Regions from separate parts of the Kitasatospora sp. NBC_01250 genome, predicted to be linked through region 2. Evidence: predicted binding sites of a transcription regulator. Region 2 holds the regulator's gene; the other holds the start of a gene.

Region 1 (7,834 bases), 1.1 Mb from region 2:
CGGGGTCTACCCGCCGCCGCTGATGCCGCCGTTCTGGCGGGCGATCGGCGCCTGGCTGCCGAACGGCGCGGGCACCGACGCGACCAGGTCGATCGCCTACTTCGGCGCCACCAATCTCACCGTCCCGCTGCTGGTCCTGGCCGCCTGGGCGGTGCTGGGGATGGCGGTGACACTGGTCGCGGTGAGCACCAGGCCCCGGGGCGGCCGGGAGATGACCGCCCCGTCGGAGCCGGGAACGACGACCGCCGGGTGAGCCCGGGTCAGTGCACCGGCGTGGACGACTCGGCGGACTCGGAGACCGCTGAGCTGCGGGTGGTGGTGAAGACGAACCGCTTCATCGCCCAGTAGCGGAAGGCCATCGCCACCAGGGTGCCGATGATCATGCCGCTCAGGAAGTCGGAGACCTCGGCGGTGAAGTGGGTCACGTGCGGCGTGCGCAGGTTGAGCACGTAGTGGCTGATGGCCTGCGGCAGGTCGTTGACCCCGACCGCGACCGCACTGACCACGAAGAACGGGATGGCCTCCTTGTGGCTGCCCTCCGAGCGGAACGACCACTGCCGGTTCAGCAGGTACGAAGCCACCGTGGCGATCGCGTTGGCGACGGTCAGTGCGACGAGCGGCTTGTTCTGGCAAACGGTGAACCTGAGCCCGTAGTTGATCACCAGCGTCAGCAGGAAACACGTCCCGCCCACCACTAGGAACTTCACCAGACTTCGGTGCTGCACCAGGAAGGGGCGCAGCGGCCCAGGCACCTTGGCCAGGGCTTTCTGTGTAGGCGACGGCATTGGCGCAGTGTCGCATGACTACCGGGCCGCCTGTCACCCGACTCCCCATTCCCGCGACCCTGCGGGGCCGCGTCGCTGCGCTGCGGCACTGCGGTCCGACCCCCGGCGCCGACAACGGCGCCGGGGGTCGGACCGCGGGCCGCCCGCCGTCAGGCCGCGGCGGCCACCAGGACCTCGGCGGGCTCCAGGGCCAGCGCGAGCACCTCGCGGACGTCGGCCACGGGGTGGACCGACAGGCGCTCCAGCACCTCGGCCGGGACGTCGTCCAGGTCGGGCTCGTTGCGCTTGGGGATGATCACGGTGGTGATCCCCGCCCGGTCGGCGGCCAGCAGCTTCTGCTTCACCCCGCCGATCGGCAGCACCCGGCCGGTCAGCGAGACCTCACCGGTCATCGCGACGTCGGTGCGCACCTTGCGGCCGGAGAGCAGCGAGGCCAGCGCGGTGGTCATGGTGACGCCCGCGCTCGGGCCGTCCTTGGGGACGGCGCCGGCCGGCACGTGCAGGTGGATGCCGCGCTCCCGCAGGCCGGTGACCGGCAGCTCCAGCTCCGCCCCGCGCGAGCGCAGGTAGGAGAGGGCGATGTGGGCGGACTCCTTCATGACGTCGCCCAGCTGGCCGGTGAGGGTCAGGCCGGTCGAGCCGGTCTCGGCGTCGGCCAGCGAGGCCTCGATGTAGAGGACGTCGCCGCCAGCGCCGGTCACCGCCAGGCCGGTGGCCACGCCCGGCACCGCGGTGCGGCGCTCGGCCGGCTCCTGGGCCGCCTCCGGCGTGTGGTGCGGGCGCCCGATCAGGGCCCGCAGGTCGTCGGCGCCGATCGCGGCGGGCAGCTCGCGCTCGCCCAGCTCGGTCTGCGCGGTGACCTTGCGCAGGATCCGGGCCACCGCCCGCTCCAGGGTCCGCACGCCGGCCTCGCGGGTGTACTCGCCGGCCAGCTTGCGCAGCGCGGACTCCTCGACCGTGACGTCCTGCGGCAGCAGCCCCGCCCGCTGCAGCTGGCGCGGCAGCAGGTGGTCGCGGGCGATGACGACCTTCTCGTCCTCGGTGTAGCCGTCCAGGCGGACCAGCTCCATCCGGTCCAGCAGCGGCTCCGGGATCGCCTCCAGCACATTGGCGGTGGCCAGGAAGACCACGTCGGACAGGTCCAGCTCGACCTCCAGGTAGTGGTCCCGGAAGGTGTGGTTCTGCGCCGGGTCCAGCACCTCCAGCAGGGCGGCGGCCGGGTCGCCGCGGTAGTCCGAGCCGACCTTGTCGATCTCGTCCAGCAGGACCACCGGGTTCATCGAGCCGGCCTCCTTGATGGCCCGCACGATCCGGCCCGGCAGCGCGCCGACGTAGGTGCGCCGGTGGCCGCGGATCTCGGCCTCGTCGCGGACACCGCCGAGCGCGACCCGGACGAAGTCGCGGCCCATCGCGCGGGCCACCGACTCGCCGAGCGAGGTCTTGCCGACACCGGGCGGCCCGACCAGGGCCAGCACCGCGCCGCCGCGCCGCCCGCCGATCAGGCTCAGCCCCTGGTCGGCCCGGCGCTTGCGGACCGCCAGGTACTCCACGATCCGGTCCTTCACGTCGGCCAGGCCCGCGTGGTCGGCGTCCAGCACGGCGCGGGCGCCGGTGATGTCGTAGGCGTCCTCGTTGCGCTTGTTCCAGGGCAGCTCCAGGACGGTGTCCAGCCAGGTGCGGATCCAGCTGCCCTCGGGCGACTGGTCGCTGGAGCGCTCCAGCTTGTCGACCTCCTTGAGGGCCGCCTCGCGGACCTTCTCGGGCAGGTCGGCGGCCTCCACCCGGGCGCGGTAGTCGCCCTCCTCGTCGGCGGCCTCGCCGTTCAGCTCGGCCAGCTCCTTGCGCACGGCCTCCAGCTGGCGGCGGAGCAGGAACTCCTTCTGCTGCTTGGCCACGCCCTCCTCGACGTCCTTGCGGATGGTGTCGTTGACCTCCTCCTCGGCGAGGTGGTCGCGCAGCAGCTGCAGGGCGAACTCCAGCCGGGCCACCTGGTCGGCCTCCAGCAGCACCTTGAGCTTCTGCTCGGCGGTGGCGAAGGGGGCGTAGCCGATGTTGTCGGCCAGCTCGCCGACGCCCTCGATGCCGGCCACCCGGTCGACGATCTGCCAGGCGCCGCGCTTGCGCAGCCACTGGGTGGAGACGGCCTTGTACTCCTTCACCAGCTCGGCGGCCCGGCCGCCCACCGGGATCCCGACCGAGGACTCCTTGAACGGCGTGGTCTCCACCCAGAGCGCGGCGCCGGGCCCGGTGGTGCCGGCCCCGATCCGCACCCGGCGGACCGCGCGGACCAGCGCGGCCGGCTCGCCGTCGGCCAGTCGGCCGACCTGCTCGACGGTGGCCAGCGAACCCACCGCCGCGTATGAACCGTCCAGCCGCGGCACCAGCAGCACCTGCGGCTTGCCGCCGTCCACCGACGCCCGCGCGGCGGCCCGGGCGGCCTCCACGGCGGCGCGCACCTCGGTGTCCTTGAGGTCCAGCGGCACCACCATGCCGGGCAGCACGACCTCGTCGTCGAGCGGCAGCACGGGCAGGGTGAGCGAAGCGGACGTCGATGCCATGATCTCTCCCCAGTCAGTGAACTTGAGTCGACATGACTAAGGCTTCGGGAGAGCTGGATGTTCCCGGGACTTTGTTCGCTCTGAGCGATGAAGGAAGATCGGGGGAAGAAGACCGGGAAGGTGCGGCGCCGACCGGTCGGTCAGGCCGACTGGTCGGGCAGCGCGAGCCGGCGCGGCGCCCAGCGCGACAGCCAGCGCGCCATCCCGCCGCGCCCGCCGCCGGAACGCGGCGGCGGTGTGCGGCGCAGCACGCCCCCGAGCGCCATCCCGACCAGCAGCGCGGTCGGATGCCCGATCCCGGTGACCAGGTCGGGGCTGGAGAGGACCTGGTGGCCGACCAGCAGCAGCGCCCCGGCCACCGCCAGGTAGCGCCCGCGCGGCGGCAGCAACCCGGCCATCGCGCCCAGGCTGGCCAGCACGCCGTAGCTGACGCCGATGTCCAGCTCGTCCAGCATGCTCGGCCCGACCTTGCCGGTGGCCACCGCGATCGCCACCACCAGCTGGGAGAGCAGGGTGCCGACCACGTGCCCGGCGGCGAAGACCCCGGCCGCGCGCAGCGAGCCGACCCGCCGCTCCAGCGGGGCGACGGTGAAGGCGAAGGCCCACAGATAGGGCATCCAGGCCGGCCCGGCCACCCAGAGGCCGCTCATCAGCAGCGAGCGCAGGGGGGTGTGCAGCAGGTGGTGGCCGTCGGTGCTGGACATGGTCTGCAACTGGTGCACCAGGTCCGGGCTGGCCGCCTGGGCGAAGACGGTGGTGCCGGCCAGCACCACCAGGTAGCCGACGGCGAAGGGGTTGCGCCGCGGGGTGGGCAGCCGTTCCAGCACCCACTGCAGCGGAACCTCGCGCAGCCCGAACCGCAGGCAGGCCAGCGGCGCGACGGGCAGCCGGCGGCCGCCCGGGCGGCCCGCCGCCCATGCCCGCGCCGGTGCCGCGGGGGCCGGCGATGCCGCCGGGACCGGGCCCGTCGGCGCACCCGCCGACGCACCGAACGACGCGTCCGCCATGGCGCCTCCGTCCCTCACTGCCGATGTACCCGGCGGACCGTGCCACGGCCGCACCCGGTGCGCCCGAACGCTCGCTGCGCGTGCACACCGTGCCATCGTTGGCTGAATTCGTCCACGGTACGACGTACGTCTGAGAGTCCGCTGAGGATCTGCCTGCCGTCCCCGTTACGGCAGTTCAGGAGTTGGTACGGACCAAAGCCGACCGCCCCCCGCGCCGGGACCACCTGCAGGGTTCCCGCATACACACCGTTACGGTGAGGCGACATGGACGGGTAAGGTAGCGGCCCGTACCGGGTCCCCGGGGCGCGTGTGACGGCCCGCGGACCGGAAATCCGCGGACCACCTGCCGGTGCTCGCCGGGTGTCCGTACGCTGCGAGGTGTGCGCGCCCGGACCGGCGGTCAGGCCGCGGTCCACCCGTGCTTGGCGGAGCCGGGGTGCCAGAACCGGTACCGGAAAAATCGACGGAACAAGACTACGAGCGGTGCCCGCCATTCCCACAGGTGGCGGCCCGCAGGCCCTGGGGGCGGTGGCGTGACCGTGACAGAGATTCAACAGGACACCAGCACGAGCGGTGTGATTGCCCAGCGACGCGTCTTGGTGGTGGAGGACGAACCCACCATCGCCGAGTCCATCGCTGCCCGGCTGGGCGCGGAGGGCTTCAAGGTCGCCGTGGCCCACGACGGCCCGGGCGCGGTGGACGGCTTCCACACCTGGCAGCCGGACCTCGTGGTGCTCGACATCATGCTGCCCGGCTTCGACGGGCTCGAGGTCTGCCGCCGGATCCAGGCCCAGCGGCCGGTGCCGGTGCTGATGCTGACCGCCCGCGACGACGAGACCGACCTGCTGGTGGGCCTCGGTGTGGGCGCCGACGACTACATGACCAAGCCGTTCTCGATGCGCGAACTCGCCGCCCGGGTCAACGTGCTGCTGCGCCGTGTCGAGCGCGCGCAGCAGGCGGCCAGAACTCCGGCGCTCGGCAGCCTGCGGTTCGGCGAGCTGGAGATCGACCACGTGCAGCGCCGGGTCCGGCTCGCCTCCGGCGACGTGCACCTGACGCCGACCGAGTTCGACCTGCTGGCCTGCCTGGCCGCCCAGCCGCGCGCGGTGCTGACCCGCGAGCAGCTGCTGGCCGAGGTCTGGGACTGGACCGACGCCTCCGGCACCCGGACCGTGGACAGCCACGTCAAGGCGCTGCGCCGGAAGATCGGCGCCACCTGGATCCGCACCGTGCACGGCGTGGGCTACGCCCTCGAGGCACCGGTCGGCTGAGCCGGGCGCGGTACCAGCTGCGGGGGCCACGGGGGCGCACGGGAGTACGGGGACCAAGCACCGATGAACACCTCACCACGGGCTCACGACGAGCCCGACCGGACGCCACCCTCGGCGCGGCTGCCGGGACGCGTGGCCGCGCGGATCTGGCGGGAGATCCGGCCGTTCGACCCGCTGCGCTCGATCAAGGGCAAACTCGCCCTGCTGGTCATCGTGTCGGTGATGGTCGCCACCGGCCTGGTGGTGATCGCGATCCGCTCGGAGACCCAGATCCGGGTGATCATGGCCTTCTCCATGATCGCCTCGCTGCTCTTCATGCAGCTGCTGGCGCACACCCTGACCGCCCCGCTGCGCGAGATGACCGCGGCGGCGCGCGCGATGGCCGGCGGCGACTACAGCCGCCGGGTGACGACCGGCTCCCGCGACGAGATCGGCGAACTGGCGGTGACCTTCAACAAGATGGCCGCCGACCTGGAGGCCTCCGACCGCCACCGGCGCGAGCTGGTGGCCAACGTCTCGCACGAGCTGCGCACGCCGATCGCGGCGCTGCGCGCGGTGCTGGAGAACATGGTGGACGGCGTGGTGCCGCCCGAACCGGGCACCCTGGGCGCCGCGCTGGAACAGACCGAGCGACTCGGCCGCCTGGTCTCCCACCTGTTGGACCTGTCCAAGCTGGACGACGGCGTGGTGCCGTTGGACGCCCGCGAGTTCGAGGTCGCGCCGTTCCTGGCCGGCGTCCTGCGCGGGCTCACGGTGGACGGTGCGACGGCGGGCGGCGCATGGAGCCGGCGCGACGACGTGCAGTTGCGCCTGGACGTCCAGCCGCAGGGCCTGACCGGACTGGCCGACCCGGAGCGGCTGCACCAGGTGGTGGCGAACCTGGTGGACAACGCCTGCAAGCACTCCCCCGCCGGCGGCACCGTGACGGTGCGGGCCCGGGCGGGCGAGGCACCGCTGGCCCTGCTCCTCGAGGTGGAGGACCAGGGCCCCGGCATACCCGCCGCGGACCGCACCCGGGTCTTCGACCGGTTCAGCCGCGCCGGCACCGCGACCGCGCAGGGCCCCGGCAGCGACGGCGGCACCGGCCTGGGCCTGGCCATCGCCCGCTGGGCGGTGGACCTGCACGGCGGACGGATCGAGGTGGCGGACGGCTCGCGCGGCTGCCTGATCCAGGTCGCCCTGCCCGGCGGCTGAGCCCGCTCCGCCCGGCCGTCCGCCCGGTTGAACGTCCGGTTGAACGACGGGTGAACCGGCACACCGGACCACCACGTCCTGTCCACGTCGGCCAGCTTTGTCACAAAATTGGGACAATCTGGTAGTCGACAGCCTCAGATCGGCCATATCTGGTCGGCCAGGGGCAACTTTGTCCGGTTTGATACCGTTTAATCCGGTGATCAAGAGCGCCCGTTTCCCCGCTCGACCACGTGGCTAACGTCTTTTTCCAGCCAATGTGGCCGACGGCACTGTGATCTGGACGACGCCGACCCCCCGGGGACTGCGCGAGGACTGGTCAGGGGCGTAGCCTTAATCCCCGCTGTCCAAACATCCCAAAAGGAAGCGGAAGAGGGCGGTTGCCGCCGTGTCGCCACAGTCCCCTGAAACCCCCAACAGCTCGGCAAGCTCCACAGGCTTCGGCCCCAATGAGTGGCTCGTCGACGAGATCTACCAGCAGTACCTCCAGGATCCCAACTCGGTCGACCGAGCCTGGTGGGACTTTTTCGCCGACTACAAGCCCGGTACCGAGGTGACCCCAGTGACCCAGGCCGCGACCCAGGCCGGCCCCACGCCGACCGCCGTTGCCGCCCCTGCCCCTGCTGCGACCGCTGCAGCGGGAGCTCCTGCCCCCGCCGCCGCCCCGGTGGCCGCCGCGGCTGCGGCGCCCGCCGCAGCCGCGCCGCTGGCAGCCGCTCCCGCAGCGCCGCCGGCTCCGAAGGCAGCCGCCGCGCCCGCCGCCCCCGTGGCGGCCGAGAGCGCCGGCCCCGAGCTGGTCCCGCTGCGCGGTCCGGCCAAGGCCGTGGCCACCAACATGGACGCCTCGCTCGAGGTGCCGACGGCCACCAGCGTGCGCGCCGTGCCGGCCAAGCTGTTGATCGACAACCGCATCGTGATCAACAACCACCTGCAGCGCGCCCGCGGCGGCAAGGTCTCCTTCACCCACCTGATCGGCTACGCGCTGGTGCAGGCCCTGAAGGCGACCCCGGGCATGAACCACA
Region 2 (7,834 bases):
GTCGATCGGGGCGCCGCCGCTGGTCATCGGGCGCAGCGCGCCGAGCGCGACCCCGCCGTCCGCCTCGCGCTTGAAGAAGATGTTGAAGAACGCCAGGAAGCGGTGCCAGGCCACACCCATCGAGGGGTTGAGGCCGATGGTGGCCGCCCAGCCGAAGGAGATGCAGATCTTCAGCGTGGCGAAGAGGTAGATCAGGTTGACCAGGGTGCCGTGCGACAGGCCGTGGAAGGCGGCGACCAGCGGGTACGAGACCAGGTAGCGCACCTCGTACGAGCCGACGCCCGCCATCGCGCCCTCGAGGCCGCGCAGCGTCAGGATGCAGATGCCGATGCCGAGGATCACGTACTCGACGAAGAACGCCTGCCAGGCGATCGAGCCGGCGAACCGCGACTTGCGCCCGGCCCGCGAGGGCAGGCTCAGCAACCGGATCACGATCAGGACCAGGATCCCGAGCGTGGTGAAGGTGCCGACCAGCTCGGTGAAGAGCTCGTACGGCAGCCAGCCGCCGAGCACCGGCAGCACGAACTCGGCGTCGAAGACCTGGCAGAGCGCGGTGAGCAGGGTCAGGCCCAGGGTCAGGAAGCCGACCGCGACGAACCAGTGCGCGACGCCGACCACGCCCCAGCGGTTCATCCGGGTGTGGCCGAGGAACTCCACGCCCACCGTCTTGGCCCGCTGGACCGGCTGCCCGGTGCGGGTGTCGTCCGGCTGGCCGGTCTTGACGACGTGGTAGATCTGCATGCCCGCACGGGTGGCGAGCGCGATGCCGATCACAGTGGTGATCAGCGAGATGACGATCGCTGCTAGCTGCATCGGCTCTCCGTCTCCTGCGGGTGCGAGGGGCGATGTCGAAAAGGGGCAAGGGGGTACGGCTCTCCCCACCCGGCAGTGTACTCGCCGGTAACTTAATCCAGGGATCGGGGCGGACACTACCGCGCGTTAACGCTGGTTCAGAAGATGCGCAAGGTATGGCGGCGATCACGCCGGGCGATGCTCACCCCTCCGGGCGACGGCGCGGCCCCTGCTCACCGCGAGCGGGAGATAAGCGCGCAATAAAGTTGAGTCAGGTCAGCTCATGGCTGTTGACGCCCCCGAAACCGTCGGGCATGCTTGAGTGCGTACAGCTCAACTTCTTCCTGGAGGTATCTACGATGGCACGCGCGGTCGGTATCGACCTCGGCACGACGAACTCGGTCGTCAGTGTTCTCGAAGGCGGTGAGCCCACCGTCATCACCAACGCCGAGGGCGCCCGGACCACGCCGTCCGTCGTCGCCTTCGCCAAGAACGGCGAGGTGCTGGTCGGCGAGGTCGCCAAGCGCCAGGCGGTCACCAACGTCGACCGCACCATCCGCTCGGTCAAGCGCCACATGGGCACCGGGTGGAAGATCAACCTGGACGGCAAGGACTTCAACCCCCAGCAGATCAGCGCCTTCATCCTGCAGAAGCTGAAGCGGGACGCCGAGGCGTACCTGGGCGAGACGGTCACCGACGCCGTCATCACCGTCCCGGCCTACTTCTCCGACTCGGAGCGCCAGGCCACCAAGGAGGCCGGTGAGATCGCGGGTCTGAACGTCCTGCGCATCGTCAACGAGCCCACCGCGGCCGCCCTGGCCTACGGCCTGGACAAGGACGACCAGACCATCCTCGTCTTCGACCTCGGTGGCGGCACCTTCGACGTCTCGCTGCTGGAGATCGGCGACGGCGTCGTCGAGGTCAAGGCCACCAACGGTGACAACCACCTCGGTGGTGACGACTGGGACCAGAAGGTCGTCGACCACCTGGTGAAGACCTTCCAGGCCGGCCACGGCGTGGACCTCTCCAAGGACAAGATGGCGCTGCAGCGCCTGCGCGAGGCGGCCGAGAAGGCCAAGATCGAGCTGTCCTCGTCCTCCGAGACCTCGATCAACCTCCCCTACATCACGGCCTCCGCCGAGGGTCCGCTGCACCTGGACGAGAAGCTCACCCGGGCCCAGTTCCAGCAGCTGACCGCGGACCTGCTGGAGCGCTGCAAGGTCCCGTTCCACAACGTGATCAAGGACGCGGGCATCAACCTGTCCGAGATCGACCACGTCGTCCTGGTCGGTGGCTCGACCCGTATGCCGGCCGTCGCCGAGCTGGTCAAGGAGCTGACCGGCGGCAAGGACGCCAACAAGGGCGTCAACCCGGACGAGGTCGTGGCCATCGGTGCCGCGCTGCAGGCCGGTGTGCTGAAGGGCGAGGTCAAGGACGTCCTGCTGCTCGACGTCACCCCGCTGTCGCTTGGTATCGAGACCAAGGGCGGCATCATGACCAAGCTGATCGAGCGCAACACCACGATCCCGACCAAGCGCTCGGAGATCTTCACCACCGCCGAGGACAACCAGCCCTCCGTGCAGATCCAGGTCTACCAGGGCGAGCGCGAGATCGCGGCGTACAACAAGAAGCTCGGCATGTTCGAGCTGACCGGCCTGCCGCCGGCCCCGCGCGGCCTGCCGCAGATCGAGGTCACCTTCGACATCGACGCCAACGGCATCATGCACGTCGGTGCCAAGGACCTCGGCACCGGCAAGGAGCAGCGGATGACCGTCACCGGCGGCTCGGCGCTGCCGAAGGACGACATCGAGCGCATGATGCGCGAGGCCGAGCAGTACGCGGAGGAGGACCACAAGCGCCGCGAGTCGGTGGAGACCCGCAACCAGGGCGAGCAGCTCGTCTACTCGACCGAGAAGTTCATCGCGGACAACACCGACAAGCTCCCGGCCGACGTCAAGACCGAGGTCGAGACGGCGATCGGCGAGCTCAAGGAGGCCCTGAAGGGCGAGGACATCGCGGCCATCCGCGAGGCCACCGAGAAGGTCTCCACCACCGCCCAGAAGCTCGGCCAGGCGCTCTACGCCAACGCCGACGCTGCCGGTGCGGCCGGTGCCGCGGGCGGCGCCGACGCCGGTGCCAAGCCCGAGGACGACGTGGTCGACGCCGAGATCATCGACGACGAGAAGCCCAAGGGTGGTGCCGCATGACGGAGAAGGCGCAGGGCGTGGAGCCCGGCGACGACTCCAGCGCCGACCAGGCCGACCTGCCGACCACCGAGGAGGCGCCGGCCGACGCCGAGGCCTCGGACGGGCTGGCCACCGCCAAGCGCGAGCTGGCCGAGCGCACCGCTGACCTCCAGCGGCTGCAGGCCGAGTACCAGAACTACCGCAAGCGGGTCGAGCGCGACCGGCTGACGGTCCGCGAGATCGCGGTCTCCAACATCCTGGAGACCCTGATCCCGGTGCTGGACGACATCGGCCGGGCCCGTGAGCACGGTGAGGTGACCGGTGGCTTCAAGTCGGTCTCCGACAACCTGGAGACCGTCGTCGCCAAGCTGGGCCTGCAGCAGTTCGGCAAGGAGGGCGAGCCCTTCGACCCGAACCTGCACGAGGCACTGATGCACAGCTACTCCTCGGACGTCACCGAGGACACCTGTGTCCAGGTCCTGCAGCCCGGCTACCGGATCGGCGAGCGGATCATCCGCCCGGCGATGGTGGCCGTCGCCGAGCCGCAGCCGGGCGCTCCGTCCGGTGGCGGCAGCTCCGCCACCGGCTCGGACACAGCCCCCGAGGCTGACGGTGCGGGCGACAACTGACACGCTGTGCGCTGCGGGGTCTCCCGTCACCTCTGGTGACGGGCGGCTCCGCAGCGCCGTATCGACCCGCAGCGCCGTTCCGGCCCACGGCACCGCTCCGGCCGGCAGCGCCATAGCGACCGGCACCGTATCGACCCACCCCGGGAGGTGGCAGCAGCCATGAGCACGAAGGACTACGTGGAGAAGGACTACTACAAGGTCCTCGGTGTGCCCAAGGACGCCACCACCGCGGAGATCAAGAAGACCTACCGCAAGCTCGCCCGCGAGTTCCACCCGGACGCCAACAAGGGCGACGCCAAGGCCGAGGACCGCTTCAAGGACATCTCCGAGGCCTACGACGTGCTCTCCGACGAGAAGCGCCGCAAGGAGTACGACGAGGCCCGCAGCCTCTTCGGCGCCGGCGGGATGCGCTCGGGCGGCCCCGGCGGCAACGGCTACAGCTTCGACTTCGGCGACCTGTTCACCGGCGCGCAGTCCGGCGGCAGCGGCGGCATCGGCGACGTCTTCGGCGGCCTGTTCAACCGCGGCGGCCGCCAGGCCCAGCCGCGCCGCGGCGCGGACGTCGAGACCGAGGTCACGCTCAGCTTCGAGGAGGCGGTGGACGGCGCCACCGTTCCGCTGCGGATGACCAGCCAGGCCGCCTGCCGGGGCTGCTCCGGCACCGGCGCCAAGGCCGGCACCACCCCCCGGGTCTGCCCGACCTGTGTCGGCGCCGGCACCGTCAGCCGTGGCCAGGGCGCCTTCGCGCTCTCCGACCCGTGCCGCGACTGCAAGGGCCGCGGCATGATCGTCGACGACCCCTGCACGGAGTGCCACGGCAGCGGCCGGGCCAGCTCGGCCCGCACCATGCAGGTGCGCATCCCCGCCGGGGTGCAGGACGCCCAGAAGATCCGGCTCAAGGGCAAGGGCGCCCAGGGCGAGCGCGGCGGCCAGCCCGGCGACCTCTTCGTCACCGTGCACGTCAGCTCCCACCCGGTGTTCGGGCGCAAGGCCGACAACCTGACCGTGACGGTGCCCGTCTCCTTCCCCGAGGCCGCGCTCGGCGGCACCATCGACGTACCGACCCTGAACGGCCCGGCCGTGAAGCTGCGGCTGCCGGCCGGCAGTGCCAACGGCCTGACCCTGCGGGCCCGCGGCAAGGGTGCCACCCGCAAGGACGGCACCCGGGGCGACCTGCTGGTCACCGTCGAGGTGACCGTTCCTCAGGAAACCAGCGGCGAGGCCCTGAACGCTCTGGAGCAGTACCGCGACGCCACCGCATCCGAGGACCCGCGTGCCGCCCTCTTCAAGGCGGCGGAGGGAGCGTGACCTGACATGCGTGATTCCGACAAGAGAGCCGATGCCATCGGCGTGGGCCTGGGCGAGGGCCTCCCCGGCGGCCCCGGCCCCCGCCCGCGCCGGGCCGCCCCGCCCGGTGCGCAGTACGTGCTCACCGAGGAGACCCCGGTCTACGTGATCTCGGTGGCCGCGGAGCTGTCCGGCCTGCACCCGCAGACCCTGCGGCAGTACGACCGGCTCGGCCTGGTCTGCCCCGACCGGACCGGCGGCGGCGGCCGGCGCTACTCGGCCCGGGACATCCAGCAGCTGCGCGAGGTGCAGCGGCTCTCCCAGGACGAGGGCATCAACCTGGCCGGGATCAAGCGGATCATCGAACTGGAGAACCAGGTCGCCGCCCTGCAGTCGCGGGTCGCCGAACTGGCCACCGCCGTGGAGGGTGCCGGTGCTGCCCTCCAGGCCCGCGAGGCCGCGGTGCACGCCTCGTACCGGCGGGACCTGGTGCCCTACCAGCCGGCGCAGCAGTCCAGCGCGCTGGTGGTCTGGCGGCCCCGGCGGTAGGGCCGCAGACGGTCGGACCGGGAGGCGTTGGCGCCCCACCATCCGGTGGGGTGCCAACTCATCAGCGGGATGCGTAGAGTTGCTGCCCGATAGATGAGCGTTCGTATTCCCGGAAGGGGGAAGATGGGGATGAGTTCGCATGGCGGGGCCAGGTCCGAGACGGACAAAGAACACCCTGATCTCATCTCCGCTGCGGCCAAGTCCCTCTATCTCCGTGTGGTGGAAGCCGGCGGAACCATGGAGATCGACGACCCGCTCCTGGCCGGAGCCGAAAGCGAGCTGGTCGAACTCGGTCTACTGGTTCCCGGTCAAGGAAATCCACGGACCGTAACCGTCACCGACCCTGATCGGCTGGCCGGCCGGCTGACTTCCGCCTGGCAGAAGCAGGCGCTCGCATTGCTGACCCAGGCGGTGGCGGTTCCTGCCGCGATGCAAGAACTCGGGCACGCCTACCAATCCCTGGATCGCCGCTTCCACCCAGGTGGGCCGGTGGAGCACGTGCACGGGGTCGTCGAGATCCGGCAGCGGATCCAGATGCAGGCCGACGGTGCCGAATACGAGGTGCTGACCGCCCAGCCGGGCGGCAGCGCGCGCCAGACCCTGGCCAAGGCACAGGCCGGCCCCATCCTCGAACAGGACCTGGCACTGCTGGGGCGGGGAGTCGCGCGGCGGATCATCTACCACCCCAGCACGCGCTACTCCGCACCCGCCCGCGAGTACGTGGAGCAGATCACCGGGGCGGGTGCCGAAGTACGCACCCTGGAGGAGCCGTTCACCCGGCTCTTCATCTTCGACCGGCGCATAGCGCTGATACCCGTCCAGGGAGACACGGCCAAGGCCGCCTTCATCCGTGACGAGGCGATCGTCGCCTACCTGTTGGACACGTACGAGCGGATGTGGGAGCGGTCGAGCCCGTTCCTGGGTGCCACTGAGGTACCTCCGGAAGTGATCTCCCGGATGCGGAGCAACATCCTGCGGATGATGACCCAGGGCATCGGCCACCGGGTCATCGCGCGCAACCTCGGCATCAGCGAACGGACCCTGGCCAGGTACATCGCCGACTTCCGGGAGGAGTACCGTTCGGAGACGCTCTTCCAGCTCGGCTGGCGCATGGCGCTCAACGCGCCGGAAGCCCTCTTCACAGGCGATGACGGAGCACCTGCCGCACCGCCGCAGTAGCCAGCCGCACCCGGCTCCCCTCTCAGACCATCAGGCTCGATGCTTCAGCCACCTGGTCCCCCTGGCTCGAGCACGAACCAGCCGGCTGCGACACCGGTCGAGCCGTCGTCCATCCCAGGTCGGCCGGAGCGACCGTGGAAATCCGCGCCGCGTGGGTCCAGCCCAGGTCGACCGGGACCACCCTCCCAGCGCTCCGGGCGGCCGTCGTCCAGCCTAGATCGGCCGGCTTGGTGGAGAGGCCCAACGCGTTGTGGGTCCACCCAAGATCGGCCGGGCTCACAGAGCCGGTGCAGTTCGGCACCGCGGTCGTCCAGGCCCGGTCGGCCGGCTTGACCGAGAGGGCCAAGGGGTTGTGGGTCCATCCAAGGTCGGCCGGGCTGGCCACAGCGGCACCAGCCTTGTTCCACCACAGATCCCCCGGACCGGCAACAACGTGCGCGACAGGCCCACCGAACACGGCGGCGCTGGCGATCCCCGTAGCTGCAAGGCCCACGCCTGCCACCGCAGCAACCACAAACGCGCGAATCATGGATCGGGGCGCACGGCGCATGCGGGCCTCCTTGTCATGGACCTGATATATATAACGGGCATCGTTTGCCTGCGCCGCCCAGTCATTTCATCTGTAGGCGCGGACAATGCTTTATCAAAGCCATACGCCGTAGCCGGCGCAAGGCCAGGCGCCACACAGCGCCTGGCATCGTGCTGCCTGGCAGAAAGATGACAGCTCCCGGCAGGCGTGTCGTCCCCCCTCCCGGTAGCGCTCCGGCGGGTGTCATCCAAACGCCAGACAGCTAGATGACATACCAATGCTGTGGACGATGCACCGCTTCGGCAGAGACGATCAATACGCAGCATCCACCAACGGATCACGGTTCTCACCCGGTTCAGCGAAATCAGTCCGGGCGGCCGACCTGCTCGGCCGACCGGCGAGCACCGTCCGTCGTCGGCACGCTGCACCCGCGCACCGCATCGGTACTGAGACACCACACTCAGCCGGATCGTCCAACCTCCCCCGGAGCCATCGCCATGAGTGAGCCCTACATGCGCCAGCACGCAGCCCAGGCCCCCGAAGGCCGTCGGGCCCGTGTCTTCCTCGCCGCGCCGCTCATGCGGCTGACCGGGCCGGCCGACAGCGTCGTGACGCTGGCCAGCCGGACCCGGCTGACCGCACTGCGCAGCTCCCTGCTGCACAGCGGTGCCGCTGTCTTCAGC

What was found. The regulator HspR, encoded in region 2, represses chaperone genes until heat shock. The targets are predictions, from matches to a motif close to TTGAGNNNNNNNNNCTCAA.
Region 1: the regulator HspR is predicted to act here: its motif matches at 3,366-3,384, upstream of lon (endopeptidase La).

The regions. Positions count from the first base shown of each region.
Region 1 is NZ_CP108476.1:5,719,265-5,727,098, reverse strand. It holds gene OG500_RS24200 (DUF3533 domain-containing protein) at 1-253, shown strand, start outside; gene OG500_RS24195 (GtrA family protein) at 261-785, opposite strand; gene lon (endopeptidase La) at 935-3,343, opposite strand; gene OG500_RS24185 (rhomboid-like protein) at 3,484-4,350, opposite strand; gene OG500_RS24180 (response regulator transcription factor) at 4,890-5,621, shown strand; gene OG500_RS24175 (sensor histidine kinase) at 5,685-6,815, shown strand; gene OG500_RS24170 (multifunctional oxoglutarate decarboxylase/oxoglutarate dehydrogenase thiamine pyrophosphate-binding subunit/dihydrolipoyllysine-residue succinyltransferase subunit) at 7,201-7,834, shown strand, end outside.
Region 2 is NZ_CP108476.1:4,645,834-4,653,667, forward strand. It holds gene OG500_RS19320 ((Fe-S)-binding protein) at 1-813, opposite strand, end outside; gene dnaK (molecular chaperone DnaK) at 1,152-2,999, shown strand; gene grpE (nucleotide exchange factor GrpE) at 2,996-3,607, shown strand; gene dnaJ (molecular chaperone DnaJ) at 3,767-4,915, shown strand; gene OG500_RS19340 (heat shock protein transcriptional repressor HspR) at 4,922-5,443, shown strand; gene OG500_RS19345 (TrmB family transcriptional regulator) at 5,681-6,622, shown strand; gene OG500_RS19350 (hypothetical protein) at 6,645-7,172, opposite strand; gene OG500_RS19355 (hypothetical protein) at 7,649-7,834, shown strand, end outside.